Linked DNA regions of Variovorax paradoxus. The protein of the gene in region 1 interacts with the protein of each later gene in a pairwise test. Links are inferred from orthologs where the notes say so. Each region holds a gene or a part of one and is shown on either strand. Other genes may lie near its edges.

The links.
Region 2: the proteins of rho (region 1) and hfq interact in binary tests that used the Escherichia coli proteins (3 or more experiments, as listed by UniProt). The link is inferred for Variovorax paradoxus from one-to-one orthologs.

What each region holds. Positions count from the first base shown.
Region 1 is NZ_CP046622.1:2,629,157-2,643,833, reverse strand. The notes cover bases 11,811-14,677. They hold rho (transcription termination factor Rho), read left to right. Parts: upstream 11,811-12,544; coding sequence 12,545-13,810; downstream 13,811-14,677. Other genes in these bases: GOQ09_RS12195 (oxidoreductase), read right to left, coding at 13,863-14,677; trxA (thioredoxin TrxA), read left to right, coding at 12,033-12,365; GOQ09_RS12210 (PD-(D/E)XK nuclease family protein), read right to left, coding at 11,811-11,875. Also shown: recombination mediator RecR, read right to left, coding at 1-466; GOQ09_RS12245 (YbaB/EbfC family nucleoid-associated protein), read right to left, coding at 474-806; dnaX (DNA polymerase III subunit gamma/tau), read right to left, coding at 859-2,724; GOQ09_RS12230 (class I SAM-dependent methyltransferase), read right to left, coding at 3,078-3,950; GOQ09_RS12225 (winged helix-turn-helix transcriptional regulator), read left to right, coding at 4,060-4,749; GOQ09_RS12220 (TIGR03862 family flavoprotein), read right to left, coding at 4,780-6,024; GOQ09_RS12215 (UvrD-helicase domain-containing protein), read right to left, coding at 6,021-9,281; more of GOQ09_RS12210, read right to left, coding at 9,278-11,810. UniProt on the Escherichia coli protein: Facilitates transcription termination by a mechanism that involves Rho binding to the nascent RNA, activation of Rho's RNA-dependent ATPase activity, and release of the mRNA from the DNA template.
Region 2 is NZ_CP046622.1:2,449,674-2,464,363, reverse strand. The notes cover bases 2,009-4,888. They hold hfq (RNA chaperone Hfq), read right to left. Parts: upstream 3,632-4,888; coding sequence 3,386-3,631; downstream 2,009-3,385. Other genes in these bases: der (ribosome biogenesis GTPase Der), read right to left, coding at 3,796-4,888; hflX (GTPase HflX), read right to left, coding at 2,162-3,331; hflK (FtsH protease activity modulator HflK), read right to left, coding at 2,009-2,087. Outside these bases: protease modulator HflC, read right to left, coding at 1-706; more of hflK, read right to left, coding at 723-2,008; more of der, read right to left, coding at 4,889-5,139; outer membrane protein assembly factor BamB, read right to left, coding at 5,188-6,330; GOQ09_RS11550 (YfgM family protein), read right to left, coding at 6,343-7,035; hisS (histidine--tRNA ligase), read right to left, coding at 7,041-8,351; ispG (flavodoxin-dependent (E)-4-hydroxy-3-methylbut-2-enyl-diphosphate synthase), read right to left, coding at 8,367-9,644; GOQ09_RS11535 (helix-turn-helix domain-containing protein), read right to left, coding at 9,641-10,627; type IV pilus biogenesis/stability protein PilW, read right to left, coding at 10,620-11,474; 23S rRNA (adenine(2503)-C(2))-methyltransferase RlmN, read right to left, coding at 11,479-12,630; ndk (nucleoside-diphosphate kinase), read right to left, coding at 12,652-13,077; GOQ09_RS11515 (pseudouridine synthase), read right to left, coding at 13,228-14,690. UniProt on the Escherichia coli protein: RNA chaperone that binds small regulatory RNA (sRNAs) and mRNAs to facilitate mRNA translational regulation in response to envelope stress, environmental stress and changes in metabolite concentrations.

The DNA.
Region 1 (14,677 bases):
TCACGTGCGCGGTGGCTTCGCCCTCTGCCGTGAAGTTGGTGGCAAGGATCACCTCGCTGACCGTGCCGTCGAGCGCGCGGTCGAAGAGCTTCTGCAGGCCGATGTCCTTGGGCCCGATGCCGTCGAGCGGACTGAGCTTGCCCATCAGCACGAAGTAGTAGCCGCGGAATGCACCCGTGCGCTCGAGCGCGGCCTGGTCGGCGGGCGTTTCGACCACGCAGAGCTTGCTCGCGTCGCGGCGCGGGTCCAGGCACACGTTGCAGACCGGCGCCTCGGTGAAGGTGTTGCAGCGCTCGCAATGCCGCACGTTGCCGGCCGCCTGCTGCAGGGCACGCGCGAGCAGCTGTGCGCCTTCGCGGTCGTGCTGCAGCAAATGAAAAGCCATGCGCGAGGCCGACTTCACGCCGACACCGGGCAGGCGGCGCAACGCATCGACCAATGCGTCGAGCGAACTGGCGTCGGCCATCAACGGCTCAGAACGGCAGCTTCATGCCGGGCGGCAGGCCCGGCATGCCGGCCGTGAGCTTGCCCATCTTCTGTTCGCTGGTTTCCTCGGCCTTGCGCACCGCGGCGTTGAAGGCGGCGGCCACCAGGTCTTCGAGCATGTCCTTGTCGTCGGCCAGAAGGCTCGGGTCGATGGTGATGCGCTTGACGTCGTGCTTGCAGGTCATCACGACCTTGACCAGGCCGGCACCCGATTCGCCTTCGACCTCGATGGTGGCCAGCTCTTCCTGGGCCTTCTTGAGGTTGTCCTGCATTGCCTGCGCCTGCTTCATGAGGCCGGCCAGTTGTCCTTTGTTGAACATCGTTGGTCCTGATTGTTGGTTGGAAAAAATGGGGAAGGATAAGAGACGGCGCTCAGGCGGGCTTGAGCGTTCCAGGCACGATCTTCGCATCGAATTCGCGCATCAGCATCTGCACCTCGGGGTCGTTGCGAATCGCCTCTTCGGCCACACGCTGGCGTTCGTCGGCCGCGTGCTTGTTGCGGCGCGCGGGGCTGTCGACCACGCCGCCGATTTCAATCGCCAGCTTCACGCTGTGGCCCAAGGCCGCGAGCGCGTCGGCGAGCTTCTCGCGCGCCGAAGGCTGGTTGAGCAGTTCACGCTCCACGCGCAGTATCCACTGGTCGACGTCGCGCGCCACAAGTTGCGACTGCAGCGCAAGCTCGCGCGCCAGGGCATTGATGCTCTCGGCCGCAATCATCTGCGTGACGGTGGCATGCCAGAAATCGCCGTCTTCGCTGGGGGGAATGGGCGCTGCGGGGGCGCGCTGCCCGTCGGGCCGAGGCACGTCCCGCTGGCCCGGCGGCGGCTGTACGCGAATCGGCACCGCGAGCACCCTGGGGCTGTCTTCGCCAATCGGCGCCTCCGCCGAAGGGGGCGGCCTCGGCGGCCCGCCCTGCCGCACCGGTTCGCTCACCACCGCAAGGCGCTGGCCCGCCGGTGCCGCATCGGCTTGCGGGGGCACCGGTGCGGCAGCCCGAGCGGGTGCCTCGGCTACCGGTGCAACCCGAGCCGCAGGTGCCGCCGTGGGCGCCAAAACCGCCCGTGGGGCGTCATTCAGAGTTTTTTTTTCCGCTGAAGCCGAAGGGGCCGATGAGGAAGTGGCCGCGCCCGAAGGCTTGAAGGCCAGCAGCCGCAGCAGCACCATCGTCAGCGCCGCATACTCGTCGGGCGCCAGGCCCAGCTCGCCGCGGCCGTGCAGGCACAGGCTATAGAGCAGTTGGGTTTCGTCTGCCGGCATCAGCGATGCCAGGCGGGCTGTATCGGCCGCATCGGGGTCGGTGGCCGAATCGGCCGACTCCGCGCGCGAAGGCACCGCCTGCAGCACGGCCATGGCCTGAAGCACGGCCGTCATTTCTTCCAGCGTAGAGGCAGCCGACATGCCGTCGCGCCGCAGCGCCTCGGAGGTATCGACCACCGTTTTGCCGTCACCCAGCGCCAGCGCCTCGATCAGCTTGAACACATGGCCTCGGTCCACGCTGCCGAGCATCTGCCGCACGCCGGCTTCGAGCAGTTCGCCGTTGCCGAAGGCAATCGCCTGGTCGGTGAGCGACAGCGCGTCGCGCATCGAGCCACGCGCCGCGCGAGCCAAAAGGCGCAGCGCCTGCGGTTCGGCCGGTACCTGTTCGGTCTGCAGCACGCTCGTCAGGTGTTCGAGCACCGTTTCAGGCGCCATGGGCCGCAGATTGAACTGCAGGCAGCGCGACAGCACCGTGACCGGCACTTTCTGCGGATCGGTCGTTGCCAGCACGAACTTGAGGTATTCGGGCGGCTCTTCGAGCGTCTTCAGCATCGCGTTGAACGCGGTGTTGGTGAGCATGTGCACTTCGTCGATCATGAAGACCTTGAAGCGCCCCTGCACCGGCTTGTAAACCGCCTGCTCGAGCAGCGACTGCACCTCGTCCACGCCGCGGTTCGAGGCCGCGTCCAGTTCGGTGTAATCAACGAAGCGGCCCGAATCGATGTCCTTGCAGGCCTGGCACACCCCGCAAGGCGTGGCCGTGATGCCGCCCTGCCCATCCGGACCCTGGCAGTTGAGCGACTTGGCCAGGATGCGCGACACCGTGGTCTTGCCCACGCCCCGCGTGCCGGTAAAAAGGTAGGCGTGATGCAGGCGCTGCGTGGTCAACGCGTTCTCGAGCGCCTGCACCACGTGCCCCTGACCGACCATCTCGCCAAAGGTTTTCGGACGGAACTTGCGAGCGAGCACGAGATAAGACATTGGGGGCATTCTAAAAGGCGCGGAGCCGGTCCCCGGCCCTCCCCCGCAATCTAAAAAGCCCTGCCTTTTTCGCGGGATACCGCGGAGCCGGCTCCGCCGGCCGCCGGTATAGCCCGCCAGCAGAGGGGTGGGCGAAGCGACACGAAGTGCGCGCAGCCTGGGGGGTTACAATAAGTGCTGACGGGCCTCCCTGCATGGTGAAGTGGCCAACCGGGTCAGGTGGGGAACCAAGCAGCCCTAACTGCGTAGTCAGTGCCAGGGGTAAGGCTCGTCAACCTAACATCAAAAAACCGCGAGTTCTCAAGACAAGAACTTGCGCGTTGCAAGAGGGGCTCTAAGCCCCACTCCCACCCTCACGCGCTTCCCGCGCCGACCAGCATTTCGCATGGCCCGACGAAGCCTTCGCTGCCTTCGAACTGGCGCAGCGCCTCTTCGATGGCATCCCAGGTGCTCGCGCGCTCGGCCTCATCGAGCCCGACCATCATCTGGTGCAGCGCTCCGAAGGACTCGCGTTCGAAGCGCACGCATTCGGCCGCACTCGCCAGCCGCACCGGCGACGGCACCCGGCGCACTTCGATGTCGCGCAAGCCGGCTTTGGCAAACGCGGCCTCGAGCGCGCCCTCGGCACCGAGCGAAAAGGGCCCGGGCTGACCCGGCAGCGGCGCAGGGAGCCGCGCGCGTTCGCGAATGATCTTCACGGGGATCGAGAAGAACGCGTTGCGCTCGGGGGTCGAGTAGACGACCGCCGACACCCGCCCGCCCGGACGCAAGGCGCGCCGCATGCCGGCAAGCGCGCGCTGCTGGTCGGGGAAGTAGATCAGGCCCACGCGGCTGATTGCCGCGTCGAAGCTGCCGGCAGGCAGCGTGTCGAGCGCCTCGCCGTCGAGTTCGAGGGTCTCGAGGTTCGACAGTCCCGCGGCCTTGGCATCCGCCGCCGCGCGCTCAAGCAAGGCCGGCGCGATGTCGGTGGCAAGCACGTAACCACTGGCGCCCGCGCGCCGCGCGGCACCGATCGACTGCTCGCCCGCGCCGGCGGCAACGTCGAGCACCCGGCTGCCGGGCCCGATGCGGGCCAGATCGAACATGGTTTCCGTCGCATCGCCCAGCCAGCGGCCGAGAAACGGTCCCCAGCGGTGCCAGGCCTCGGCGGCGGCCTGCCACTGAGCGCGCGTGGTGGTCTTGAAGGCGGCGGCGTTGAATGCCGGCGCGGCTGTGGCGGTTTCCATGATGTGTCTCCATCGAGTGAGGGAGTCTCAAGAATGGCCGCGCGGCCCAAGCTTCGCCAGTCCAGAATTTGTACTGGCCTCGGCGCGCCTCAAGGACTAAATTGACGCCATGATCGACTACGGCCAGTTTTGTACTGTGGCGCGCGGCGCCGAGGTGCTGTGCGAGCGCTGGACGCCGCTGGTCGTGCGCGAACTGCTGTGCGGCAGCACGCGCTTCAACGACATCCGGCGCGGCGTGCCGCGCATGTCGGGCTCGCTATTGGCCCAGCGCCTGCGCAAGCTGGAGGAAGTGGGCGTCGTCAAACGGGTTAATGGCGACGGAAGCACGGCCGAATACCACCTGACCGCAGCGGGCGAGGAGCTGCGCCCCATCGTGATGGCGCTGGGCCATTGGGGTGCGCGCTGGATCGGCAGCCGGCTCAAGCGCGACCAGCTGGACGCCGGCTTCCTGATGTGGGACGTCCGCCGCTTCGTGCGGATCGACGAGTGCCCGCGCGCACGCTGCATCGTGATCCACTTCCGCTTCACCGACGCGCCCGACGGCGAGCGGCGGTGGTGGCTGGTCGTCGACCAGGGCAGCGCCGACCTCTGCCGCGACAACCCTGGCGAGGAGCCGACGCTGATTGTCGAATCAACCGTGCGGACGCTGACCGAGATCTGGACCGGCGACCTCGACGCCGGGGCTGCGTTGCGCGAGCGGCGCTTGCGCGTCATTGGCACTGAATCCGATACCCGCGACCTGTGGCGCTGGCTGGGGCGCAGTGTTTTTGCCGACACCCGGGCCGCAGCGCGGCTCTGAGGCTTGCCGCGCCGCAGCCGGGATAAACCGTTAGACGTTCAGCCGTTTGATCGCTCCGCGCGCCGCGGCCGCGCCGCTGGCCATGGAGGCCGTCAGCAGGTAACCGCCGGTCGGCGCCTCCCAATCGAGCATTTCCCCCGCAAGGAACACGCCCGGCAATGCGCTTGCCATGAGCCCTTCGTCGAGTGCATCGAAGCGAACGCCGCCCGCGGTGCTGATGGCTTCATCGATGGGGCGCGCCGCAACCAGGCGCAGCGGCACGGCCTTGATGGTCGCCGCCAATTGGGCAGCGTCTTGCATGGCCTCGCGGTTCAGCACTTCGTGCAGCACACCGGTCTTGATGCCTTCCAGGCCGAGCCGGCTCTTGAGGTGGCTGCTGAGCGAGCGGGCGCCCCGCGGATGGGTGACGGCAGCCAGCACCTGCTCGGCACTTCGGTCGGGCAGCAGATCGAGCAGCAGCGTGGCGCTGCCGTGCGCGGCGATCTCGTCGCGCAGGAATGCCGATGCTGCATAGATCAGGCTACCCTCGATACCGGTGGCAGTCGCAACGAACTCGCCCTTGCGCGCAAAGCGGCGGCCTTGGCTGTCGGTGAATGAAATGGCGACCGACTTGAAGGGCTGGCCCGCAAAGCGGCTGGAGAAATGTTCACTCCACCCTGCTCCATCGAAGCCGCAATTGGCGGGCAGCAGCGGCGCGACGTCGACGCCGCGCGCCTGGAGCCACGGCGCCCAAGTGCCGTCGGAGCCCAGCCGCGCCCAGCTTGCACCACCGAGCGCGAGCACTACCGCATCGGCCTTCACGGTGGCTTCACCGCCCGGGGTGGCAAACCGCAGCGAAGCCGCAGCTATCGGCGCATCTCCGTCGACAAGCCAGCGATGGCGCATATGAAACTGCACGCCCGCTGCGCGCAGCCGCTGCAGCCACGCACGCAGCAACGGCGCGGCTTTCATGTCGGTCGGGAAGACGCGGCCCGATGTGCCCACGAAAGTCTCGATGCCCAGGCCTGCTGCCCATTGGCGCACCTGCTCCGGTCCGAACTGGGTGAGCATGGGTTCGAGCTGTGCGCGCCGGTCGCCGAACCGGCTCATGAAGATGTCAAAGGGCTCCGAGTGTGTGAGGTTCAGCCCGCCGCGGCCGGCCAGCAGGAACTTGCGGCCCACGGAGGGCATGGCGTCGTAGACGTGCACCTGCACGCCGGACGCGCTCAAGACTTCGGCCGCCATGAGGCCGGCAGGTCCGCCGCCGATCACGGCAACGGTATGGGAAAGAGTCATTCGAGATGTACCAGTTCGCCCTGCCCGGTCAGGAACGCGGCGCGCACCGTGGCACCGGGGTAGGCATGTTGCACGGCGGCGCGGTAGCGCTGCATCTGTGCGATGAGTGCCGCGTCGCGCTCGGGGCGAGCGGCAGATTTGTAGTCGAGGATCCACCAGGCGCCGGTGATGCGCTCGCGCACCAGTCGGTCGATGCGCAACGTTTCGCCTTCGTGCACCAGAGTGACTTCATTGCCGTGCCAGTCGATCATGCGCTCATTCCACGCCCATGCCCCGGCGCCGCCGCGAATGCGCTCGGCGAGCACCGCGGCGCCGCGTGCCTGCTGCGCATCGAGCAAGAACTCGCGCGCGGCGGCTCGCACGTGCGCAGCCGGCAAGGGCTCGCCCGGCTCGGCCCATTCGAGCAGACGGTGCATCGCCTGGCCGAACGCGGCAGCGCGCGCATCGACGGTAGTGTCAGCGGCTTTCTTGATAGCCACGGGTTCCTTGACCGCTGGCGCGAGCACCGGCATCTGCTTCATGGGGAAGCTGCCTGTGCCGGAAGCCACCGGCAACACGATCAGCGGCTCGTCGGCTTCGACGGGTTCGCAGATCGATTCGAGCCGCGTCCACCAGCTGCCCTCGTTCGCGCGGGCCGGCTGCACCGACGACAGCACAAGGCGCTCACGCGCCCGGGTGGTCGCCACATAAAGACCGTTGAGCTCCTCACGGTGGCGTGCGCGCTGTTCTTCTTCGAGCAATGTGGTGGCGCAGCCCGGCGGCGTTTTCTCGCTTGCCAGGAACACGAAGCGCGTGGGTGCACTGTCGCTCCCCTTCCATTCGACCAGCACACCCATGGTCTGGGCGCGCGGCGGCGGCGCGTCGCAGTCGAGCATGAGCACGGTGTCGGCCTCGAGGCCCTTGGCGCCGTGTACCGTCAGGAGTTGCACCGCATCTGGCACCGCGACGGACGGTGCCCTGACGCCCCCGGCGCGCAATACGCGCACCAGCGCATAAGGCGTGGCGTAGCGGGCGCCTTCGATCTCGAGCGATGCCGCCAGCAGCCCGCGCAGATTGGCCAAGGCACTCTGTCGCATGGCCGAGGGCATGGCGGCACCGAACCTGGCGAGCACATCGCCATCGTGAAAGATCGCATCGAGCGCATCGTGCGGGGGCAACGCAGCAAGCCAGCGCCGCCACTGCTTGAGCTTGGCGCCCGCCTCGACCAGTTCCTGCGGCAGGTCTTCGCCCTTTTGAATCAACGCGAACCAACTCGACGAAGGTTGCTCGCGCTGGCGCAGCGCCAACTGCACCAGCGCATCGTCGCCGATGCCGAACAGCGGCGACTTGAGCGCGCGTGCCAGGGAGAGGTCGTGCGCGGGCGATACCAGCGCATCGATCAGCGCGACCACGTCCTGCACTTCAGGCGCATCGTGCAGCTCGTTCTTTTCAGGTTGCTGCACGGGAATGTGCCGCTGACGCAGCGCGTCTTGCATGGCGGACAGCCGGTTGCGGCGTCGCGCCAACACCATGATCTGCCGCGGCGGCGTGCCGTCGGCAATGCGTTGCGCCACCCAGCGCGCGGCCTGTTCGCATTCCTTTTGCAGCAACTGCTCTTCGGGCAACACGCGCGGCGTAACGAGGCTGTCGCGCCAATGCAGCATGCCGTCGTCGGCAGGTGCTGCTGCGGCCGTGCTGACTGCATCGCGGTCGATGGGCGGGAGCTTGAGCAGTTCGCCCTCGTCGCTCCGCTCGGTGGTGTGTGCGCGGTAGCCGTCGAATTCTCCCGCCTCTTGCGCGGCCAGCATCGCCTGGTTGACAAGACCGACTACCGCACGCGCGTTGCGGTGGGTGTGGTCGCAGTTGAGCAGTTCGCCGCCCAAGCCTTCGCGCACGAACTTCTTGGCAGCGATGAACACCTGCGGCTCGGCACGGCGAAAGCGGTAGATGCTCTGCTTCGGGTCGCCCACAATGAAGACGCGCGGTGCCTTGCCGCCCGCGCCGGTGTAGGCGCTGAGCCACCCGTAGAGCGCCTGCCACTGCAGCGGGTTGGTGTCCTGGAACTCGTCGATCAGCAGATGGGCGATGCGTGCATCGAGCCGCTCCTGCACCCAGCCCGACAGCGCCGACTGGCCGAGCAGCAATTGCGCGGCCTGCTCGACGTCGTTCATGTCGACCCATCCGTGCGCGCGCTTCACGTCGGCAAAGGCGGAGACGAGGATGCGCGTAAGGCGCGTCATGCGCTGCTGGTAGAGCCACGCCGCGTGCTGGGCCTGCGCCATGCACAGAGTCTGGAGCTCGGCTTCGGCTTCTTGCGCGGCGGGGTATTTCTGCAGGTTCTTGGTGAGCCGGTCTTCCGTCGCGACGAAGAAGTTCTTGCGCAGGTGCGCCAGGGCGGCGGCGCGCGATTCCCGCGGCGGTTCGCCGGTGCCGAACACGTCGATGATCGCCTCGGCGGCCTTCTGCGGCGTCTTGTTGGCCTCTCGGCCGAGCGCTGCGGCGCGATCGAGCCAGCGGCGCCTGACAAGGTCTCCATTCAAGGCATCGGTCGGTTCCCCGAGCCCTGCGAGCGACGGATGCATGGCGCTGAAGTGCTGCACGGCCGACGCCGGATCGGACAGCGAAAACTCGACACGGCGCGTGAGCGCTTCGCCCAATGCCTTGGCGGTCTGCGACCGGCCGTAGGTGGCCACGACGGCGTAGTAGTCGGCCAGCGCCTCCTTGTCGGCCGTCACGGCTTCGAAGAACGGGCGCCAGGTGCGCGCGCGCGCCTCCGCATCATCTTCGAGCAGTTCGTAGTTCGCGGGGAGGCCGAGTTCGCGCAGCACCGCCAGCGGCGCGTTGCGCAAAAGCCCCGCAAACCAGGCGTGAAAGGTGCGGAACTGCACCGGCCGACCGCCTTCGAGCAACCGCCTGTAGAGGCCTTTCAGGCGCGGCACGGCGGCAAGTGCCGCCGGGGGATCGACACCGCGCATCACGAGTTCGCGCACCAGCTCTTCGGGGCTGCGCTCGGCGAACTGCTCCAGCCATTGGTCGAGCCGCTCGCGCATCTCTCCAGCAGCCTTCTTGGTGAAGGTAATGGCCAGGATCTCGTGCGGCTCGCAGGCGGATTCGCCCTCTTCGAGCAGCGCGCGCAAGATGCGGGACACCAGCATCCAGGTCTTGCCCGCACCGGCGCAGGCTTCGACCGCAACGGAGCGGCGCGGATCGCAGGCGACGGTGTAGAACGCCTCGCGCGTGACGTGCCGGCCGTTGTGTTCGTAGGCGGCGCCGTTCATCGGGCAGGCCCTCCAGCCACAGCGTCAGTCGAAGGCGGAGGTTGTTCGATTTCCCAGAAGTCTTTTCTGCAAAGCCCCCGTGCGGCGCAGTAGTCGCAGATGGCGCCCTCCCCCAACGGCGGGAGCGCCGCACCCTCGGCGATGCGGGTGAAATCATCGAGGATGCCCGCGACCAGCGCATCGCGCGCCTCCACCACCACGGGCTGTTCGACGGTCTGCGTGCCGGACGATTTTTCGCCGACGTTCACGTAGGCGGCGCGCAGCGTGTCGTCAGCCACCAGCGCGGCATAGAAGGCAAGCTGCGTGTCCTCGGTCGGATCTTTCACGCGCTCCTTGGTGACCGCGGCCGATTCGGTCTTGTAGTCAATCACGAAGGCCTGGCCGTCGGGCATGCGGTCGATGCGGTCCAGCCGGCCGACCAGCTGCAGGTTGCCCAGCGGCTGCTCCATCCACGGTTCCGATTCGGCGAAGACCGCGCCGCTTGCTTCATGGCCGGCAAGCCACTGCAGGTAACCGTCGCGTACCGCCGGCCAAGCCGCGGCGAACGGCAGGAACTCGGCGTCGGAGAGCGCGAACTCGTGCGTGGCGCGCTCGGCCGCGGCGGTGATGTACGCCACGCGTTCCGCCGTGTCGTCGGTGGGGGTTTTCTTCAGCGCCTCATGAAAGTGGCCCAGCACGGCATGCAGCCAGTTGCCGAAGTCGCGCTTGTCGACCTCGGCGTCGAGCTCGTCGGCACTGCGAAGGCCCAACTGCCGCAACGCGAAAAAGCGGTAGGGACAGCGGCGCAGGTCTTCGTAGACGCTGGTCGAAATGTTCCGCAGCGGCAAAAGCGCTCCAGAGGGCGTCGGGTACAAGGTCGGCTGCAGCGCAACATCGCGCGGCGTGCGTGGGTCCGGCGCCATTTGCAACGCATGGTCGAGTTGCAGCGACTGCACCAGCGGGCTCGGCCGCACGGGCTCGCCGCTGGCATCGGATTGGCGCCAGAGCAATTCGCAACAAGGGTTGCACAAGGCCGCGGCCCAGGCCGAACGTTGCGCGGCCTCGAGCGTTTCGCGCGCGGGCAGGCCGAGTTCTGCGCGTTGGGCGGCGCTCCAGTTGCCAGGTGGCTCGGGCGAGGCAGGCAGGCGCCGGTCGTCGCACCCGGGAATGACCACCGCGCCGAACGCCCGGCCCAACAGCTGGTGCAACGGCAACACCACCACCTGGGGCACGTCGCCGCCGGCTGGCGGCACAAAGCTGGCGTCTTCGAGCACGTCGCGCACCCAGGCGGTGAACTCGGCCAGCGTATGGCGTCCACCGGGAAATTCGTCGTCGTCGCCGTGCGCGCCGGCATCGAGCCACAGGGCACCGATCACCTTGCCACCGGCCATGTCGGCGGCGAGCGGCTCCCACTGCCCGCCGGCTTCGAGCAGCTCGCGCAAGGCGCGAAGCCAGTCTGCGAGCGGTCTGGAACGGGCCAAGGCCATGCGGCGGCCTTCCACGGCTTCGGTGAAAGGCAGCAATGCGATGTCTTGCGGCTTTTCGCTGCGAGCGGCCTGCCCGCACCAGGCCGACCACTCGCGCACGCCTTCGCGCCGCAGTCGCGCCTCGAGCGCCTGAACGGCGAGCGCATCGCCGTCGGCGCTGCTCTTGAGCCATTCGAGCACCTGGTCGCTGCCGGCGTCGTGCGCGCAGGCGCGCAGTGCACTCATCACGGTGGCGGCGGCGCGCGTGGTGGAAAGCTTCCAGCCGGTTTCGTCGTGCGCCGTGATGCCGTGCGCCTGGAGCTGTGCGCCGATGCGGCGCGTGAGCGCGCGGTCGGTGGTGATGAGCGCGACCGGCGCGCGGCCCTCTGCCAAGTGCCGCAGCACGCAGGCGGCGGCCAGTTCCGCCTCGTCCTCCAGGTCGTCGGCAACGTGCGCGCTCGCAGCCGCGGCGGGTGGCGCCGTGGGCACCAGCGAGAGATGAATCGCGCGGTCGCCCCACAGATTGCACAGCGTCTGCGTGAGCGGATCGGTCTGGAAGCCTTCGAGCACGATGAGCGCATCGACCTGCTTACGCACGTTCTCGCGCAGCAGCACATCGGTGGCATAGCCCGAGTTGGCGGCCCAGGCCACCGCAACACGGATCAGCGCGCTTTCGATGCGGAACCACTCCGACTCGCTGCCCGCTTCGGCCACGTGGGCCGCCTTCTGCGCCCATTCGCTGCCGCGCTCTTGCGGCAACGCCGCGGCCGCCAGCGGAGCCAACTGGTAGGCCAGCTCGACCACGCGGCCCGCCAGCGCAAAGCGTTCGGCGGCAAAACCGGCCTGGGAGAGCAGCGCCTGGGCCGTGACCAGGTCGCGCGCCATGTCGAAGGCAATGTCGTAGCCCGTGGGCAAGAAACCGCCCGAACTGCGCGCCCAGTTGCGCGTGGTTTCGAACCGCGGCACGAAGCCCGCGCTGCCGCAGCGCCCCCACATGCCGCGCGCGACTCCCATGAGCTGCGCATAGGGCACCAGGACCACGGTGCGCGCCGCGTGCAGCTGCCGCTGTGCAATAGCGGCGGCAATGCGCGCAACCACGCCGTCGGCGGGGTCGCACCACAGGGCCTGGACGGGGTGGCCTTCGTTCATGTTCTATCGAGAGGTTGGAGGGCGTGGGGCGCGACGCGCAACGGGCTTTTGCTATCGGCGCCATAGCGTTCCCGCACGGCACCCCACCCCTTGGTTTCTGTCACAATGACCAGCACTTTAGCTGCACCGAAACTCTCCGCGCACAAGGACACATCACATGGCCAGCGACCTGATCAAACACATCTCCGATTCTTCCTTCGAAGCCGACGTGCTCAAGTCCAGCCAGCCCGTGCTGGTCGACTACTGGGCCGAATGGTGCGGCCCCTGCAAGATGATCGCACCCATCCTGGATGAAGTGTCGACCGCCTACGAAGGCAAGCTGCAGATCGCCAAGCTCAACGTGGACGAAAACCGCGACATTCCGGCCAAGTTCGGCATCCGCGGCATCCCCACGCTCATGCTGTTCAAGGACGGCCAGCTCGCCGCCACCAAGGTCGGCGCCATGAGCAAGGCGCAACTCACGGCCTTCATCGACCAGCAGCTCGCCTGAGACATTTCAACCGGCCAGCGCGCAATGCGTTGGCCGGGCGATTTTTCCTGTCATAATCTCCCACAGATCACCGGCCCTTTCAGGCAACCGGTTCGAGTTCCCCGGTTAGTGAAGCAGTTCTCGCTTCACGTTTAACCTCCCCCCGTTTTCCGATCGATTACCCCGCGAGGGGTCATTCCATGCACTTAAACGAACTCAAGGCACTCCACGTGTCTGAAGTCCTCAAGCAGGCTGAAGCGCTTGAGATCGAAAACGTCGGCCGCATGCGCAAGCAAGAGCTGATGTTCGCGATCATCAAGAAGCGCGCCAAGGCCGGCGAGCAGGTCTTCGCCGACGGCGTGCTCGAAATCCTGCCCGACGGCTTCGGCTTTCTGCGCAGCCCGGACACCAGCTTCACGGCCAGCACCGACGACATCTACATCTCGCCGAGCCAGGTGCGCCGCTTCAACCTGCACACCGGCGACATGATCGAAGGCGAAGTGCGCACGCCCAAGGACGGCGAGCGCTACTTCGCGCTGACCAAGCTCGACAAGGTCAACGACGGTCCGCCCGAGCAGAACAAGCACAAGGTGATGTTCGAGAACCTGACGCCGCTGTTCCCCAAGGAGCAGATGAAGCTCGAGCGCGACGGCATCAAGAGCGACGAGAACATCACGGGCCGGATCATCGACATCATCGCCCCCATCGGCAAAGGCCAGCGCGCCCTGCTGGTGGCGCCGCCCAAGAGCGGCAAGACGGTGATGATGCAGCACATCGCCCACGCCATCAGCGCCAACTACCCCGAAGTGCACATGATGGTGCTGCTGGTGGACGAGCGGCCTGAAGAAGTGACCGAAATGCAGCGCACCGTGAAGGGCGAGGTCATTGCCTCGACCTTCGACGAGCCCGCCGCGCGACACGTGCACGTGGCCGAAATGGTGATCGAGCGCGCCAAGCGCCTGGTCGAGCTCAAGAAAGACGTGGTGATCCTGCTCGACTCGATCACCCGCCTCGCCCGCGCCTACAACAACGTCGTGCCCTCGTCGGGCAAGGTGCTGACCGGCGGTGTCGACTCCAACGCGCTGCAGCGCCCCAAGCGCTTCCTGGGCGCGGCGCGCAACGTGGAAGAAGGCGGCTCGCTCACCATCATCGGCACCGCGCTGATCGACACCGGCAGCCGCATGGACGAAGTGATCTTCGAAGAGTTCAAGGGCACCGGCAACTCCGAAATCCACCTGGACCGCCGCCTGTACGAAAAGCGCGTGTTCCCGTCGATCCAGCTCAACCGCAGCGGCACGCGCCGCGAAGAGCTGCTGCTCGCCCCCGAGATCCTGCAGAAGACCCGCATCCTGCGCCAGCTCATGTACAACATGGACGAGATCGAGTCGATGGAGCTGATGCTCAAGAACATGAAGGCGACGAAAACGAATGTCGAGTTCTTCGACATGATGCGTCGCGGCGGCTGAGCACCACGCTCGCCGCAAAGCGCGTTGACCCTTACAGGTCAGCGCGCTTTTTTCATGGGCGTTCGACGATGCGAATCGCCCGCCCCTCGGCCGCGCTCTGCTGGCCGATGTCGAGCAATTCCATCAGCGCGACGGCCTGCTCTGGAGGCACCGGATTCGGGCCATTGCCAAGGATCGCGTGGCGCACCGCAGCGTAGTAGTCGACGTAGTTGCCGGCCCGCGTGGGCCAGATACGGCGTTGCGGCTCGCCGCCGTCGCTGCCGGGCACCACGAGTTCGCCGTCTTGCGGGTCAGCGCCCCACCCCGCCATGGGCGGCCGCTGTCCGGCGCGCAGCGCGTCTTCCTGCGGATCGACGCCATGCTTGATGTAGCTGCCGCGCGTGCCGTGAACGATGTAGCGCGGCGCCGCATGGGCCGCCAGCGTCGTGGCGTGGAGCACCACGCGCAGCGGCGCGTGCGGACCGCTTTCGTAGCGCAGCACGGCATGAAAGTAGTCTTCGACCTGCGCCCCGTCGCGCAGCGCCGCGGTGTCGAGCTGCAGCGAGTCGGGCTTTCCAAACAGTTGGACAGCCTGGTCGACCAGATGCGCACCCAGGTCGACCCACAGGCCAGCGCCGGGCACCTTCTGCTCGCGCCAGCGGTCCCGAACCTCGGGGCGAAAGCGGTCGAAATGCGATTCGAGGTACACCGGGCGGCCCAATTCACCACTGGCCAGCACGTCCTTGAGCGTGAGGTAGTCGGCGTCGAAGCGCCGGTTCTGGTAAACCGCCAGCAACCGGTTGTTGCGCCGAGCCAACGCTTCCAGATCCCGGGCCTCGGCCACGTCGAGGGTGAAAGGCTTGTCCACCACCACGTGTTTGCCGGCTT
Region 2 (14,690 bases), 170 kb from region 1 along the record:
CCTCGCCCTTGATCTTCTGGGCGTCGCGGTAGGCGTTGGCCACGATCACTTCGCGCTGGCGGTCGGCGTCGGCGCGGATCTTTTCGCCTTCGGCAAAACCGGTCGAACGCAGCTCGTTGGCAACGCGCTTGCGCTCGGCCTCCATGCGGCGGTAGACCGATTCGGTGATCGCTTCCACGTAGTCGACACGCGTGATGCGCACGTCGATCACGTCCACGCCCCAAGGCTTGGCACCCTTCACCACGGCCAGCACTTCGCGCTGCACGTCGGACATGAGCGCCTCGCGGCGCACGGAGATCAGGTCGCGCACGGTGCGCTTGTTGATGTTTTCCTGGAAGGCATTGCGAACCACGCGGTTGAGCTGCGTGGCGCCCGCGCTCTCGTCGAGGCCGACGTTGCGGATGTAGGCCTGCGGATCGGTGATGCGCCAGCGCACATACCAGTCGATCACCACGCGCTGCTTCTCGGCCGTGAGCATGGGCTCGGTGTCGAGGCTGGACAGCGTGAGCAGGCGCTTGTCGATGTACGAGACGTTCTGCAGCGGCGGCGGCAGCTTGAAATGCAAGCCTGGCTCGGTAATGACCTGCTTGATCTGCCCCAGGGCGTACACCACGCCGAACTGGCGCTGGTCGACCACGAAGAGGGTCGAGCTCAGCAGCACCAGCAGCACGAGGATCGACGAGGCGATGAATCCGATTCTGTTCATGTTCTTCTTAGCCTTTTCAACGCACGTCGCGGTCGCGCGAACGGCCGTCGCGGGCGCGGTTGTCGCCGGCGGAGGGGGCCACGGGAATCACCGAGGACTGGGCGGGCGCGGTGCCGGCCACGCTGGGGCTGGCTGCATCGACCGGCGTTGCCTGGTTGTTGCCGCTCATCTGCATGAGCTTGTCCAGCGGGAGGTACAGCAGGTTGGAGCCTTGCTTGGTGTCGACCAGCACCTTGGTGGTGCTGGCGTAGATCTGCTGCATGGCGTCGGTGTACATGCGGTCGCGCGTGACTTGCGGGGCCTTCTGGTATTCGGCCAGCACGGCGGCGAAGCGGCCTGCATCGCCTTGCGCCTGCGCGACGATACGCGCCTTGTAGGCCTCGGACTCTTCCTTCAGGCGCGATGCGGTACCCGTTGCACGCGGCACCACGTCGTTGGCATAGGCCTGGGCTTCGTTCTTGGCGCGCTCGCGTTCCTGTCCGGCCTTGAGCACGTCGTCGAATGCGGACTGCACCTGCTCGGGCGGGCGAACGCCACCCTGCTGCAAGTTGATGTTGACCACCTCGACGCCGACCTTGTAGCGGTCGAGGATGGTCTGCATCAGCGCGCGCACGCGAGGCGCGATCTGGTCGCGCTCCTCGGCAAGGGCCGCATCCATCTTCATCTTGCCGACCACTTCGCGCACGGCGGTTTCGGCCACTTGCACCACCGTTTCCGTGGGCGACTTGCTCTCGTACAGGTAGGCGCGCGCATCGCTCAGGCGGTACTGCACGGCAAACTTGATTTCGACGATGTTCTCGTCCTCGGTCAGCATGGCCGACTCGCGCAGGCCCGTCGTGCGCACGATGGCGTCGCGGCCCACGTCGGTGGAACGGATCTGCGTGACCACGACAACTTCGTGGCGCTGGATCGGGTACGGCAGGCGCCAGTTGAAGCCCGCGCCCACCGTCGCCTTGTAGCGGCCGAATTGGGTAACCACGGCCTGCTGGCCTTCGTTCACGATGAAGAAGCCGGTACCCAGCCAGATGAGAACGGCCACGATGGCCACGAGGCCGATGCCGAAGCCCGCATTCTTCATGTCGGGCCTGTAGCCGTTACCGCCGCCATCGTTGCCGCTGGGGCGGTTGCCGCCACCCTTGCCACCGAAGAAGCCGCCGAGCTTGCGATTGAGGTCGCGCCAGAGTTCGTCGAGATCCGGCGGCCCCTGGTTGGGGCCCTGCCCGCGAGGGCGGTTGCCGTTGTTCTGGTTGCTGTTGCCCGAAGGCGGGGGCGTCGGGGCGCCCGGTGGGTCTGCGTCGGGAGGTCGGTTGCCGGTCGGGCGGTCGCCGTTGGATGCGGGCTCATCGCCACGCCCCCACCGGCCATCGTTCAGGTTGAACATGCCCAGAAACCCTCTCCACGCTGGCTTTGCATTCATTCGCTTCGTTCTCTTGTCAGTGGCGGGATTGTGCCCAATCAATTGGCGGTATCGTGCAATTCAGTGTCGGCTTCTGGGGTCATCGTATCGCCCACGGAACCCGACCGGCGGGCCAGTTCGGCTCGCAGCAGGGGAACGCCCTCGCCGCTTCGCGCACTCAGGAAGATGCGCGGAACCTGCACGCCGTCGATTTCCATCTCGTCCTGCAGATGCAGCGGATGCTGTGCAGTTTCAAGGGCGTCGAGCTTGTTGAACACCAGAAGCTGCGGAACGGCATCGGCCCCGATGTCGCGAAGAACCGACTGCACTTCGGCCATCTGCTCGGGGAAATGCGGGTTGGAGGCATCGACCACGTGCAGGAGCAAGTCGGCGTCGACCGCCTCTTGCAGGGTGGCCTTGAACGCGTCGACCAGGCCGTGAGGCAAGTCGCGAATGAAGCCGACGGTGTCTGAAATGGAAACCTGCCGGCGGGCGTCGCCCAGGTACAGGTTGCGCGTGGTGGTGTCGAGCGTTGCAAAAAGCTGGTCGGCCGCATACGCGCGGGCTTTCACCAGTGCATTGAACAGCGAAGACTTGCCTGCGTTGGTATAGCCCACGAGCGAGATGTTGAAGGTCTCGCGGCGCTCGCGCTGGCGGCGCTGCGTTCCGCGCTGCTTCTGCACCTTGGCGAGGCGCTCGCGCGTGCGCTTGATCGACTCGCTGATCATCCGGCGGTCGAGCTCGATCTGCTTTTCACCGGGGCCGCCTCGCACACCGGCGCCGCCAGTCTGGCGCTCCAGGTGGGACCAGCGGCGAACCAGGCGCGTGCTGAGGTATTGCAGTCGCGCCAGCTCGACTTGGAGCTTGCCCTCATGGGAGCGGGCACGCTGCGCGAAGATTTCCAGAATAAGGAAGGTGCGGTCATACACCGCCACGTCGAGCTGGCGCTCGAGATTGCGCTGCTGCGCGGGGCTCAGCGACTGGTCGAAGATGACCTCGCTGGCCTGGTGCATTGCAGCCAGTTCCTTGATTTCATCGGCTTTGCCGCTTCCGACGAAGAGCGCTGCGTCGGGCGCCTTGCGTTTGCAGATGAGTCGGGCGACAGGCTCCAGGCCCGCGGTCTGTGCGAGCAGGCCGAGTTCCTCGAGTTCGCTGTCGAAATGGGGCAGCCCGAAATCGACGCCGACGAGAACGGCGGCGCCTTCCTGGCGGGAGTTCAGTTCAGACAAGCGGGATCAAATATGGAAAAAGCGCGGCGGTGGGTACCGCCGCGCTCCGCGCGATCAGGCTGCGGCGTCGTCGTTCTCGGCAGCCGAGAAGTTGACGGCACGACCCGGCACGATAGTGGAAATGGCGTGCTTGTAGACCATTTGTGTCACCGTGTTGCGAAGCAACACGACGTACTGGTCGAAAGACTCGATCTGGCCCTGCAGCTTGATACCGTTCACCAAGTAAATGGAAACCGGCACATGCTCGCGACGCAGGGTGTTCAGAAACGGGTCTTGTAGAAGTTGCCCTTTATTGCTCACGATATTCTCCGTGTTCAAGAGTAGTTGTTGGAGAGATGACCTTAACACAGGGTTTCTGCGCCGCAGCAGGCGGGGTCAAAAGCCTTTGAAAAATAACGTCTCTCAAAAGCCGGAACTTCCAGCGCAGCCGCAGCTCATCGGCTGCCATCGGTCGACAAGCGCGCTCAGTCGTCCTTGTCCGCAAAGGGATTCTGCGAGCTCTTGAACTGAATGCGCAAGGGCGTGCCCACGAGGTCGAATTCCTTGCGGAAGCGCCCTTCGAGAAAGCGCTTGTACGCCTCGGTCACGTGCTCCAGCGAATTGCCGTGAATGATGATCACCGGCGGGTTCATGCCGCCCTGGTGCGCATAGCGCAGCTTGGGGCGGAACATGCCCGCGCGCTTGGGCGACTGGAACTGCACCGCCTCCAGCAGCAGCCGGGTCAGCACGGGTGTGGACATCTTGCGGGTGGCCGATTTATGGGCCTGCGCAATCGCCTGCCATACCGGGCCGAGACCCTGGCGCTTGATGGCCGAGATGAAATGCAGCGATGCGAACTTGAGGAACGGCAGGCGGGTTTCGATCTGGCGCTGGATCTGCTCGCGCTGGTAGCTGTCGACCGCGTCCCACTTGTTGATGGCAATCACCACCGCCCGTCCGCTTTCGAGGATGTAGCCGGCAATGTGCGCGTCCTGGTCGGTCACGCCCTGGGTGGCATCGAGCAGCAACAGCACCACGTTGGCCGACTCGATGGCCTGCAGCGTCTTGACCACCGAGAACTTCTCGATTGCTTCGAACACCTTGCCCTTGCGGCGCAGGCCGGCCGTGTCGATGAGCTCGAAGCGCTGGCCGTTACGCTCGAACGGCACCGAAATGGCATCGCGTGTGGTGCCCGGCATGTCGAAGGCCACCAGGCGCTCTTCGCCAAGCCAGGTGTTGATCAGCGTGGACTTGCCGACGTTGGGCCGTCCGGCCACGGCCAGCTTGATCGGCTTGTTGACGTCGTCTTCGTCGGTGTCGTCTTCGGGATCCGGCAGGTTGAGCGGCGCGAGCGCCAGTTCGACCAGGTCGCGCATGCCCTGCCCGTGCGCGGCGGAAACGCCGTGCACGTCGCCAAAGCCCAACTCGTAGAAGTCGACGAGCTTGGTGCCGTCATGCATGCCTTCAGCCTTGTTGGCCGCCAGCACGCACGGCTTGCCCAGCCTGCGCAATTCGTTGGCAATGTCGTGGTCTTGCGCCGAAAGGCCTTCGCGCGCGTCGACGACGAAGATCACCACGTCGGCCTCGGCCACGGCCTGCCGCGTCTGCTTGGCCATTTCCTTGTAGATGCCGCTGCCGGCATCGGGCTCGAAGCCGCCGGTGTCGATCACGATGAACTCGTGCTTGCCCAGCCGGCCGTTGCCGTAGTGGCGGTCGCGCGTGAGCCCCGCAAAGTCGGCGACGATGGCGTCGCGCGTCTGCGTCAGGCGGTTGAAAAGGGTCGACTTGCCGACGTTGGGACGCCCGACCAGGGCCACGACCGGCTTCATGGCCGGCCTTTCATTGGCGCGGTTTTCATGGGCGGGCCTTCGAGAAAGTTATTCAGGGCGATAGCCAAACACACCGCCGTTGGCCGTCACGACGACAACCGTATTGCCGGCCATCACCGGGGTGACGCCGATGGCGGAGCCGTCGGGCGTGACGCGATTGAGCAGTGAGCCGTCTTCGCGCGAGACGAAGTGCAGCGTTCCGGTGCTTTCGCCAATGACGAGCGAACGCCCCACGGCCAGCGGGCCGGTCAGGACGCGGTTCTTGAAGCGCGTCGATTGCCAGGCGCGCTCACCATCGGCGCGGCGCCATGCCGTGACGCTGCCGTCCGATTCGGTGCCGTACACAAAGCTTTCGTCGCCGCTCACGCCTTCGGCGCCGGAAGCCGGCTTGGTCCAGAGCAGCTGGCCGCGAATGGTGTCGACGCAGCCGACGTTGGCGTAGTAGGCCCGGGCGCAGACGGTGTCACCGACACGGCTCACGCTGCCGGTCAGGTCGACCAGGCGCTCGACGTCGTTGGTGCCGCGAGGTGCGGCAATCGGCGCTTCCCAGCGCGAAGTGCCGTTGCCCGGGTTCATGCCGACCAGGCGGCCGCCGATGCCCGACACCAGCGTGTCGCCCACCGCGATCAGCACGCCCGACTTCTTGAGCACCAGGTTTTCGGCGGTGCGCTGCTGCAGCCAGAGGCGGCGGCCGCTCTGGCCATCCCAGGCGCTGATGCTGCGGTCGGCCGTTTGCACGAAGACACGCCGGCCAGCCACCAGAGGCGCGGTAAAGGCCTGGGCCGAGAGGCGCTGCTTCCAGAGGACCTTGCCGCCTTCGATGGCGACCAGTTCGTTGTCAGCGGTGACGACAGCGGCCAGCGAACCGTCGCTGCCGACGCCTGCCGCCAGCTTGGCGCCGACGTTGCCGCGCCATGTTTCGCGGCCGGCACGGGCATCGATGGCGACCACGGTGCCGTCGGTGCCCGCCACGGTCACGATGTCGCCGCTGACATCGACTGCGAGCGGGAAGCTCACGGCGGGAATGCGCACGTTCCAGGCCTGGCGCACCCCAAACAAGGCGGGATTCGGCGGCAATTCGGCGGGCTTGGGCTTGCTGGTGCCGGAGCAGGCGGCCAACATGGCGGCCAGAACAATAGCCGAACCCGCACGCAGGACAGACGACTCAGGCATGAAACGCTTGAAATTCATAATGCGATGCGATCAGGATTTTTGGGGGGCTGCCGGCGTGACCGTGATCACGGGTGCCAGGCTCTTCGGATCGACGCCGGAGGCATTGAGCTTGAATTCGACGAGGCGCCGGTAGTCGGACGTCGCGCCAAGGCCGGTCCAGGCCTTGCGGTATTCGGCCTGCGCTTCGTTGCGCTTGCCCTGGGCCATGTAGATGTCGCCCTTGCGATCGGCCACGAGCGGCTCGAATTCCCTGGGCACGTCGCCGGAGAGTTGCTTGAGCGCTTCGTCATACGACTTGCTGTCGAGCAGTTCGGCCGCCAGCCGGAGCTTGGCCACCGCCTTGTAGCCCGGATCGACAGCGCTTTCGGCAACCCAGCCAAGGGCTGCGCGCGAAGCGTCCAGATTGCCCTTCTCGTACAGCGCCTTGGCGGCGAGAAGGCCGGCCTGCTGCGCATAGGCCGTCTTGGCGAAGCGCTCTTTCATGTCGCCCAGCACGCGCTGGATGCGTTCCACGTCGCCGGACTGCGCGCTGCGCTCGACCTCGTCGTAGAGCGCTGCGGCTTGCGCCGCCTTGCTGCGCTGGAAATATTGCCAGCCGTTCCAGGCCACGAAGGCTCCGGCCGCAAGCAATACCACCCAGGTGATCAGGGTGCCGTAGGTGTTCCAGAAATGCTTGAGCTGGTCGAGCTGTTCCTGTTCGTCGAGATCGAGATGGGTTGCCATGCGTATCAGGTGTTGGGAGCCGGCGATTGTAGGGTGGCGGCCCAGGTGGCCACTTCGGCAAGAGCGCGGGCGCTCTGCGCACCGCTTCCGTCGCGCAACGACTTGAGAGTCACTTCGCCGCGCGCAAGTTCATCGGCGCCGAAAATCAGCGCATAGGTGGCGCCACTGGCATCGGCTTTCTTCATCTGTGCCTTGAAGCTGCTCAGGCCGTCCGCCGTGGCCGCATGCATCTGCACGCTGACACCCGACTCACGCAACTGCTGCAGGGTACGCAACACAACAGGCATCGACGCGGCATCAGGCACCACGGCATAGGCATCGGGTGCGGGCGCGGAAACCTCGGCGCCCTGCTCCTTCAGCAGATCGAGCACGCGCTCGACGCCCATTGCCCATCCCACGGCCGGCGCCGGCTTGCCGCCGATTTGCGCAATCAGGTCGTCGTAGCGGCCGCCGGCACACACCGTCCCCTGCGAACCCAGCCGGTCGGTCACGAACTCGAACACGCTGAGGTTGTAGTAGTCGAGTCCGCGCACCAAACGCGGGTTGATCGTGAATGCGATGTCGTTGGCCTTGAGGATGGCTTGCAGTCCCTCGAAGTGCGCAAGCGATTCAGCCCCGAGAAAGTCGATCAGCTTCGGTGCCGATTCGACGACGTCCTTCATGGCCGGATTCTTGGTGTCGAGAATGCGCAGCGGATTGCTGTGCAGGCGGCGCTTGCCGTCCTCGTCGAGCTTGTCGGCATGCTTCTCGAAATGGGCAATGAGTTGGGCGCGGTGCAGCGCGCGCTCGGCGGGTTGGCCCAGGCTGTTGAGTTCGAGCCGCACGTCGGTCAAGCCAATGGCCTTCCAGAGCGCATTGGCCAGCAGGATCAGCTCCGCATCGACGTCAGGGCCTGCAAAGCCCAGGGCTTCCGCGCCGATCTGGTGGAACTGGCGGAAGCGTCCACGCTGCACGTTCTCGCGGCGGAACATCGGTCCGGTGTACCAGAGCCGCTTGGGGCCTTCGTACAGCATGTTGTGCTCGATCACCGCGCGCACCAGGCCGGCGGTGTTCTCGGGACGCATGGTGAGATGCTCGAACTTGCCGTGCTTGTCGGCGCGATCTTCAAAGGAGTACATCTCCTTCTCGACGATGTCGGTCACCTCGCCGATGCCGCGCACGAACAAGGCCGTGCGCTCCAGGATCGGCGTGCGCACGTTGCGGTATGCAAAGCGCCCCATCAGGTCGCGCACGGTGGCCTCCAGCCACTCCCAGCGCGCCGATTCGGACGGCAATATGTCGTTCATGCCTTTGACGGCATTCAATTTTTCAGCCATGAGTCTGCGGAGGTGTCAGGCCACGGCGGCGTGCTCGCCGCCAAAGCGCTTTTCGATGTAGTTTTCGACGAGCTGATGGAACTCGTTGGCGATATTGTCGCCGCGCAGCGTGAGGGCCTTTTCGCCGTCGATGAAGACCGGCGCCGCAGGTGCTTCGCCGGTGCCGGGCAGGCTGATGCCGATGTCGGCATGCTTGCTTTCGCCGGGGCCGTTCACGATGCAGCCCATGACGGCCACCTTCATGGTTTCGACCCCCGGATATTTCTTGCGCCACACCGGCATCTGCATGCGCAGGTAATCGTCGATCTGCTTGGCGAGTTCCTGGAAAGTGGTGCTCGTGGTGCGGCCGCAGCCCGGGCAGGCCGTCACGCTCGGCACGAACACCCGCAGGCCCAGCGCCTGGAGAATTTCATTGGCGATCAGCACCTCTTGCGTGCGCGACTCGCCCGGCTGCGGCGTGAGCGACACGCGAATCGTGTCGCCGATGCCCTCTTGCAGCAGGATCGAAAGCGCCGTGGCCGAGGCCACCGTGCCCTTGGTGCCCATGCCGGCTTCGGTGAGGCCGAGGTGCAGCGGGTATTCGCAGCGACGGGCAAGCTCGCGATACACCGAGATCAGGTCTTGCACACCGCTCACCTTGCACGACAGGATGACCTGGTTGCCGGCCATGCCCATCGATTCGGCCAACTTGGCGGATTCGATGGCCGAGGTGATCAGCGCCTCGTACATCACCTGCTTGGCGTCCCACGGTTCGGCGCGCTGGCTGTTGATGTCCATCAGGCTGGCAAGCAGTTCCTGGTCGAGGCTGCCCCAGTTCACGCCAATGCGCACGGGCTTGTTCCACCGCATGGCCGCGTCGATCATCTGGCCGAACTGGCGGTCGCGCTTGTCGCCCTTGCCCACGTTGCCGGGATTGATGCGGTACTTGCTGAGCGCCTCGGCGCAGGCCGGATAGTCGGTCAGCAGGCGATGCCCGTTGTAATGAAAGTCGCCGATCAGCGGCACGTCGATGCCCATGCGGTCGAGCTGCTCGCGGATGTAGGGCACCTGGGCCGCGGCCTCGGGCGTGTTGACCGTGATGCGCACCATTTCCGAACCCGCGGTGGCGAGCTCCTTCACCTGGATGGCCGTGCCGATGGCATCGACCGTGTCGGTGTTGGTCATCGATTGCACGCGCACGGGCGCGTCGCCGCCGACCGTGACGGTGCGCGCACCCCAGACCACCTGGGCCTGGCGCGAGCGGCGCGCCTTCGGCGCCGCCGATTCAATGGGTTGAGGAGTGCAGTCGCTCAAGATGTCACCTCGAAACGCGCCACGCCGCCGCCGCGCGTGACCGGCTTCAGATCGTAGGGCTTTCCGCGCACTTGCACATCGACCGCCGAAGCGCGCCCGACCACCACCGACAGCGGCAGCGCGCCGGACAACCCCACGGTTTCGCCGGCTTGCACGATGCGCCGCAGCAACTGCTTGCCGCCCGCCTCCGTCACCGTGATCCAGCAGTCTTCGCGAGCGACGAAGACCAGCGGCTGGCCTCCGCCGGCAGCGGCAGACGGCGCCGCAACGGTGGCAGCTGCATTGGCTGCTGGCAAGGCCGTGGCGGATGGCGCACCCGGTGCGGCAGGTGCTGCCGCAGGCGTTCCGGGCGCCGCATTCGCCGGGCCGGTTGCCGCAGGCGGCACAGGCGACACCGGTGCGTTCTCGATGACGGAGGCTCCGCCTGGAGCCGCTGCGACTGCAGGCGCCTCGGTAACCGAGCCTGTTTCGGTTTCGCCGCGCGCCGTCCAACGCGAGACGGCGGCGCCGACCTGGTCGAAAGCCGACTGCGGCAGCCAGAACAGCACCGCTGCCCCCACCAGCAGCAAAGCGACGACGATCAGCAATGCGCGCGATGGAAGACCGTTGGAGCGGCTGCCGTTCCAGCGCGGCGTACCGGAAACGATATTGCTCTTGAGCGTGCGGTCGGCCGTTGCCAGCGGCGCGCGCTGCGCTCCCGGCAGCTTTGCCAGCACCGGAGCGGAATCGATGCGCAAGGCGCGGCAGACGCTGCTTGCCAGCGCGCGCGCAAAGACCGGATCGGGCAGCGAATCGATATCGTCCGCCTCCAATGCCATGAGCTTCTGCGGCGGCACCTTCAGCGCCGCGGCCACCATTTCGATATGCAGGCCATGGGCCTCGCGCGCCTCGCGAAGCATGTCGCCGGCCGTCTTGTGCGTGATGTCGCCTTCCTCGAGCGGCAGCGCCGCGGAAGTGCCGAACTCCGAAACCCGTTCAGTCATTGAAATTCCCGCGCTCGTACGCTATTGCCTCCCGGGACTGCGGAAAGCGCCGTTGCAGTTGTCCTCCCAACTGCGCAACTGCCTCGCGGTTGTTGAGCCGTCGTTCGATCTTGATGCCGAGCCACAGCGTCTCGGCGCTGGCCGAGGGGCTGTTGTTGACGCGGCGAATGTAGAACTGCGCGCGCGACCATTCTTCGCGCTGCGCCAGCAGCGAGGCCAGGTTGAACCCGACCACCGGATTGCCGGCGTCCATCTCATAGGCCTGCATCAGGCTGCGCTCCGCCTCCGGGCGCTGGCCGGCCTTGAGCTGGCAAACACCCAACGTCATGAGCGTCTTGGCCCGGTCGGTGTAGCTCGGCACCGCGAGCGCGGCGTTGAACTGCTGGGCCGCGTCGCCATAACGGTTCTGCTGGCACAGCAGCCAGCCGTAGTTGTGCCGCACGTTGGGATCGCGCGGGTTGATGGCGATGGCGCGGCGGAAGCTGTCCTCGGCCATGCCGGCATCGTCGAGCCGCATGTAGACGAGGCCCCGAAGGCTGTAGGCATCCGCGTAGTTGGGGTCGGCGACCAGCGCCTGCTTGATTTCGTCGAGCGCGACGGTGTTCTGGCCATGCTCGAAGTAGCCCGAGGCCAACTCAAGCCGCAGCCGCGCGCGGCGCTGCCGGCTGCTTTCGTCCGACTCGGTGACGATCTCCGCACCCTTGCCCGAGCTGGTGTCGGCCAGGCTGGTGGTGGTGGTCCGCGTGTTGACGCAGCCCACGAGCAGAAACGCCACGGCCACACCGGCAAAGCTTGCAGTCAGCAGCCGCTGCGCGCTCGCGGTGGTCATCGGAAAGGCCATGCTCATTGGATCAGTGCTCCTGGGGGGTGGTCTTTCGAACCGGATGCAGAACAACAGGGCGCTCCGACACGGCACGGCGCTGGGCCATGCGTTCGGCGGCGCGCGTGCGGTCCTTCACGTCGCCGGCCAGCTGTCCGCAGGCCGCGTCGATGTCGTCGCCGCGCGTCTTGCGCACGGTGGTCACGAGGCCGGCCTCGCTCAGCGTCTTGGCAAACGCCAGCACCCGCGGCTGCGGCGAACGCAGCAAGCCCGAGGCCGGAAACGGGTTGAACGGAATCAGGTTGAACTTGCACGAAATGCCATGCGTGCGAACGAGTTCCACCAGTTGCCGCGCATGCTCGGGCTGGTCGTTCACACCGTCGAGCATGCAGTACTCGAAAGTGATGAAGTCGCGTGGCGCATGCGCCAGGTAGCGCTTGCAGGCCCCGATCAGTTCGGCGATGGGGTACTTGCGATTGAGCGGCACGAGATCGTCGCGCAGCGCATCGTTGGGCGCGTGCAGCGACACGGCCATGGCCACTGCACAATCGGCGCCCAGGCGGTCGATCATCGGCACCACGCCGGAGGTCGACACGGTCACGCGGCGGCGCGACAGCCCATAGGCGTTGTCGTCGAGCATGGTGCGCAGCGCCGGCACGAGCGCCGAGTAGTTCTGCAGCGGCTCGCCCATGCCCATCATCACCACATTGGAAATGACGCGCTCGTCGCGTTTCAGGTGCTTGCGAAGGAAGTGCTCGGCAAACCACAGCTGGGCGACGATTTCGCCCGTGCTCAGGTTACGACTGAAGCCCTGATGCCCCGTGGAGCAAAAACGGCAACCCACCGCGCAGCCGGCCTGGGACGACACGCACAGCGTGCCGCGGTCGTCTTCGGGAATGAATACGGCTTCGACGGCATTGCCATCGCCGACGTCGAACAGCCACTTGATCGTGCCGTCCTTGGATTCGTGCTGCGTGAGAACCGAGAGGGCCTCGACGCGAGCGGTTGTGGCGAGCTTCTCGCGCAGCGACTTGGCCAGATCGGTCATCTGGGCGAAGTCGCTGGCGCCACGCTGGTGGATCCAGCGGAACAGCTGCGTGGCGCGGAATCGCTTCTCGCCGAGCTTTTCGCAGAACGCAGCCAGCCCCTCGAGATCGAATTCGAGCAGGTTGGCCGTGGTCATGAAATCAGCCGGGATACGGCTTCAGCGCGCGTAGACGTTGAGGCCGGCGAAGAAGAAGGCCACTTCGTTCGCTGCGGTTTCGGGAGCGTCCGAACCGTGCACCGCGTTGGCGTCGATGCTGTCGGCGAAGTCGGCGCGAATGGTGCCGGGGGCGGCCTTCTTCGGGTCGGTGGCGCCCATCAGGTCGCGGTTCTTGGCGATTGCGTTCTCGCCTTCGAGCACTTGCACGAACACGGGGCCGGAGATCATGAACTCGACGAGGTCCTTGAAGAAGGGACGCTCCTTGTGGACCGAGTAGAACTGCTCGGCTTCGTTGCGCGAAAGGTGCACCAGCTTGGCGGCGACGATCTTGAGGCCGGCAGCTTCGAAGCGGGAAACGATCTTGCCGATGACGTTCTTTGCAACGGCGTCGGGCTTGATGATGGAGAGGGTACGTTCGATAGCCATTGAAGTGCTTCCTGAGCTTTAATTTTGAAGTGTTTTGTCACGGCTGCAACGAATATGTTGCACTCTACGGCGACAAAGCCTCTGATTTTAACCGGCGCAGCCCGGGGCCTTGGTGAAAACCCCGCGAAAGGCTGCGCTGGCAGCTGGCTTTCAGCGTCCGCGGCGGCGGTTTCCGCCCGGGCCGCCCTGCCCGCCGAAGCCTCCGCCCGCCGGACCGCCACCACGGCGGCCTGGGCCTTGGCGTTGCTCCTTGCGCTGGCGCGAAAAGCTGTCGGCGCCGATGTAGCCGAGCGAGGTCTTCATCGGATCCGGCTGGTTCGCGCCGCCTGGCGGACGCTCTTCACCCTGGCGGTTGCCACGGTTGTTGTTGTTGCCACGGCGGCCTTGCGGCTGCATGCCAGCGTTGCCGCCACCACCACCGCCTCGGTTGCCGCGCCCCCCGCGCTCTCCACGCGGCGGCCGGCCTTCGCCGAGCGGGTTCGGAATGGGCGCCTCGCGGCCGTCATCGCGCATGTCGCGGGGCTGCTGCTGCGCGCCGCCGGCGTTGCGGTTGTTGCCGCGGCGCTTCTTGTTGCGCCCGTTGCGGCCGCCGCCGGCACCGTCCTGCCCGCCCGGGCCGCGTTGCTGCTGCGGGCGCGGCGCGCCGCCGCCCGATGCCTGGAACAAAGCGCTGATGTCGCGCTCGTCGAGCTCCATCCAGGCACCGCGCTTCAGCCCGCGCGGAAGCACCATGGCGCCGTAGCGGATGCGGATCAGGCGGCTGACCGCGTGGCCGACCGATTCGAACAGGCGCCGCACCTCGCGGTTGCGGCCTTCGGAAATGGTGACGCGGTACCAGCAGTTCGAGCCTTCGCCGCCGCCCTCTTCGATGGTGCCGAACTGGGCCATGCCATCGTCGAGGCGCACGCCTTCGAGCAGCTTCTTCTTTTCGTCGGCGCTGAGCGCACCGAGCACGCGCACAGCGTATTCGCGCTCCAGGCCGAAGCGCGGGTGCATCAGCTGGTTGGCGAGGTCGCCGGAGCTGCTGAACAACAGCAAGCCTTCGGTGTTCAGGTCGAGCCGGCCGACCGATTGCCACTTGCCCTGCTGCAGGCGCGGCAGCTTGCGGAACACCGTGGGACGGTTCTGCGGGTCGTCGTGCGTCACGACCTCGCCCACAGGCTTGTGGTACGCGATGACGCGCGGCGGAGGCGGCGCGATGCGGTAGCGAATGGGCTTGCCGTTGATCTTGACCTGGTCGCCGTACTGGATGCGCTGGCCGATGTGGGCCGGTTCGTTGTTGACCGAGATGCGGCCCTGGAGGATCAACGCTTCCATTTCGAGCCGCGAACCGAGGCCAGCCTGGGCCAGCACCTTGTGCAGCTTGGGCGAGTCGGCCTCCGGCAGCAGCACGCGCTTGAGCGGCGGGACTTCGGGGCTTTCCTCGTCGGCGTCGAACTGGCCTGAAATGACGTCCGCGAAACGGATCGGCTCGGGCGGCAGCGCATTGCGCTGCTCGCGCTCGGCGGCACGGCGTGCGCGGTCGAGGTCGTCCTCTTCCTCGTCGGGTTCGTCTTCCTCTTCTTCGTCGTCGTACTGGCCTCGAGCTCCCTCTTCCTCGCGGCGCTCTTCGC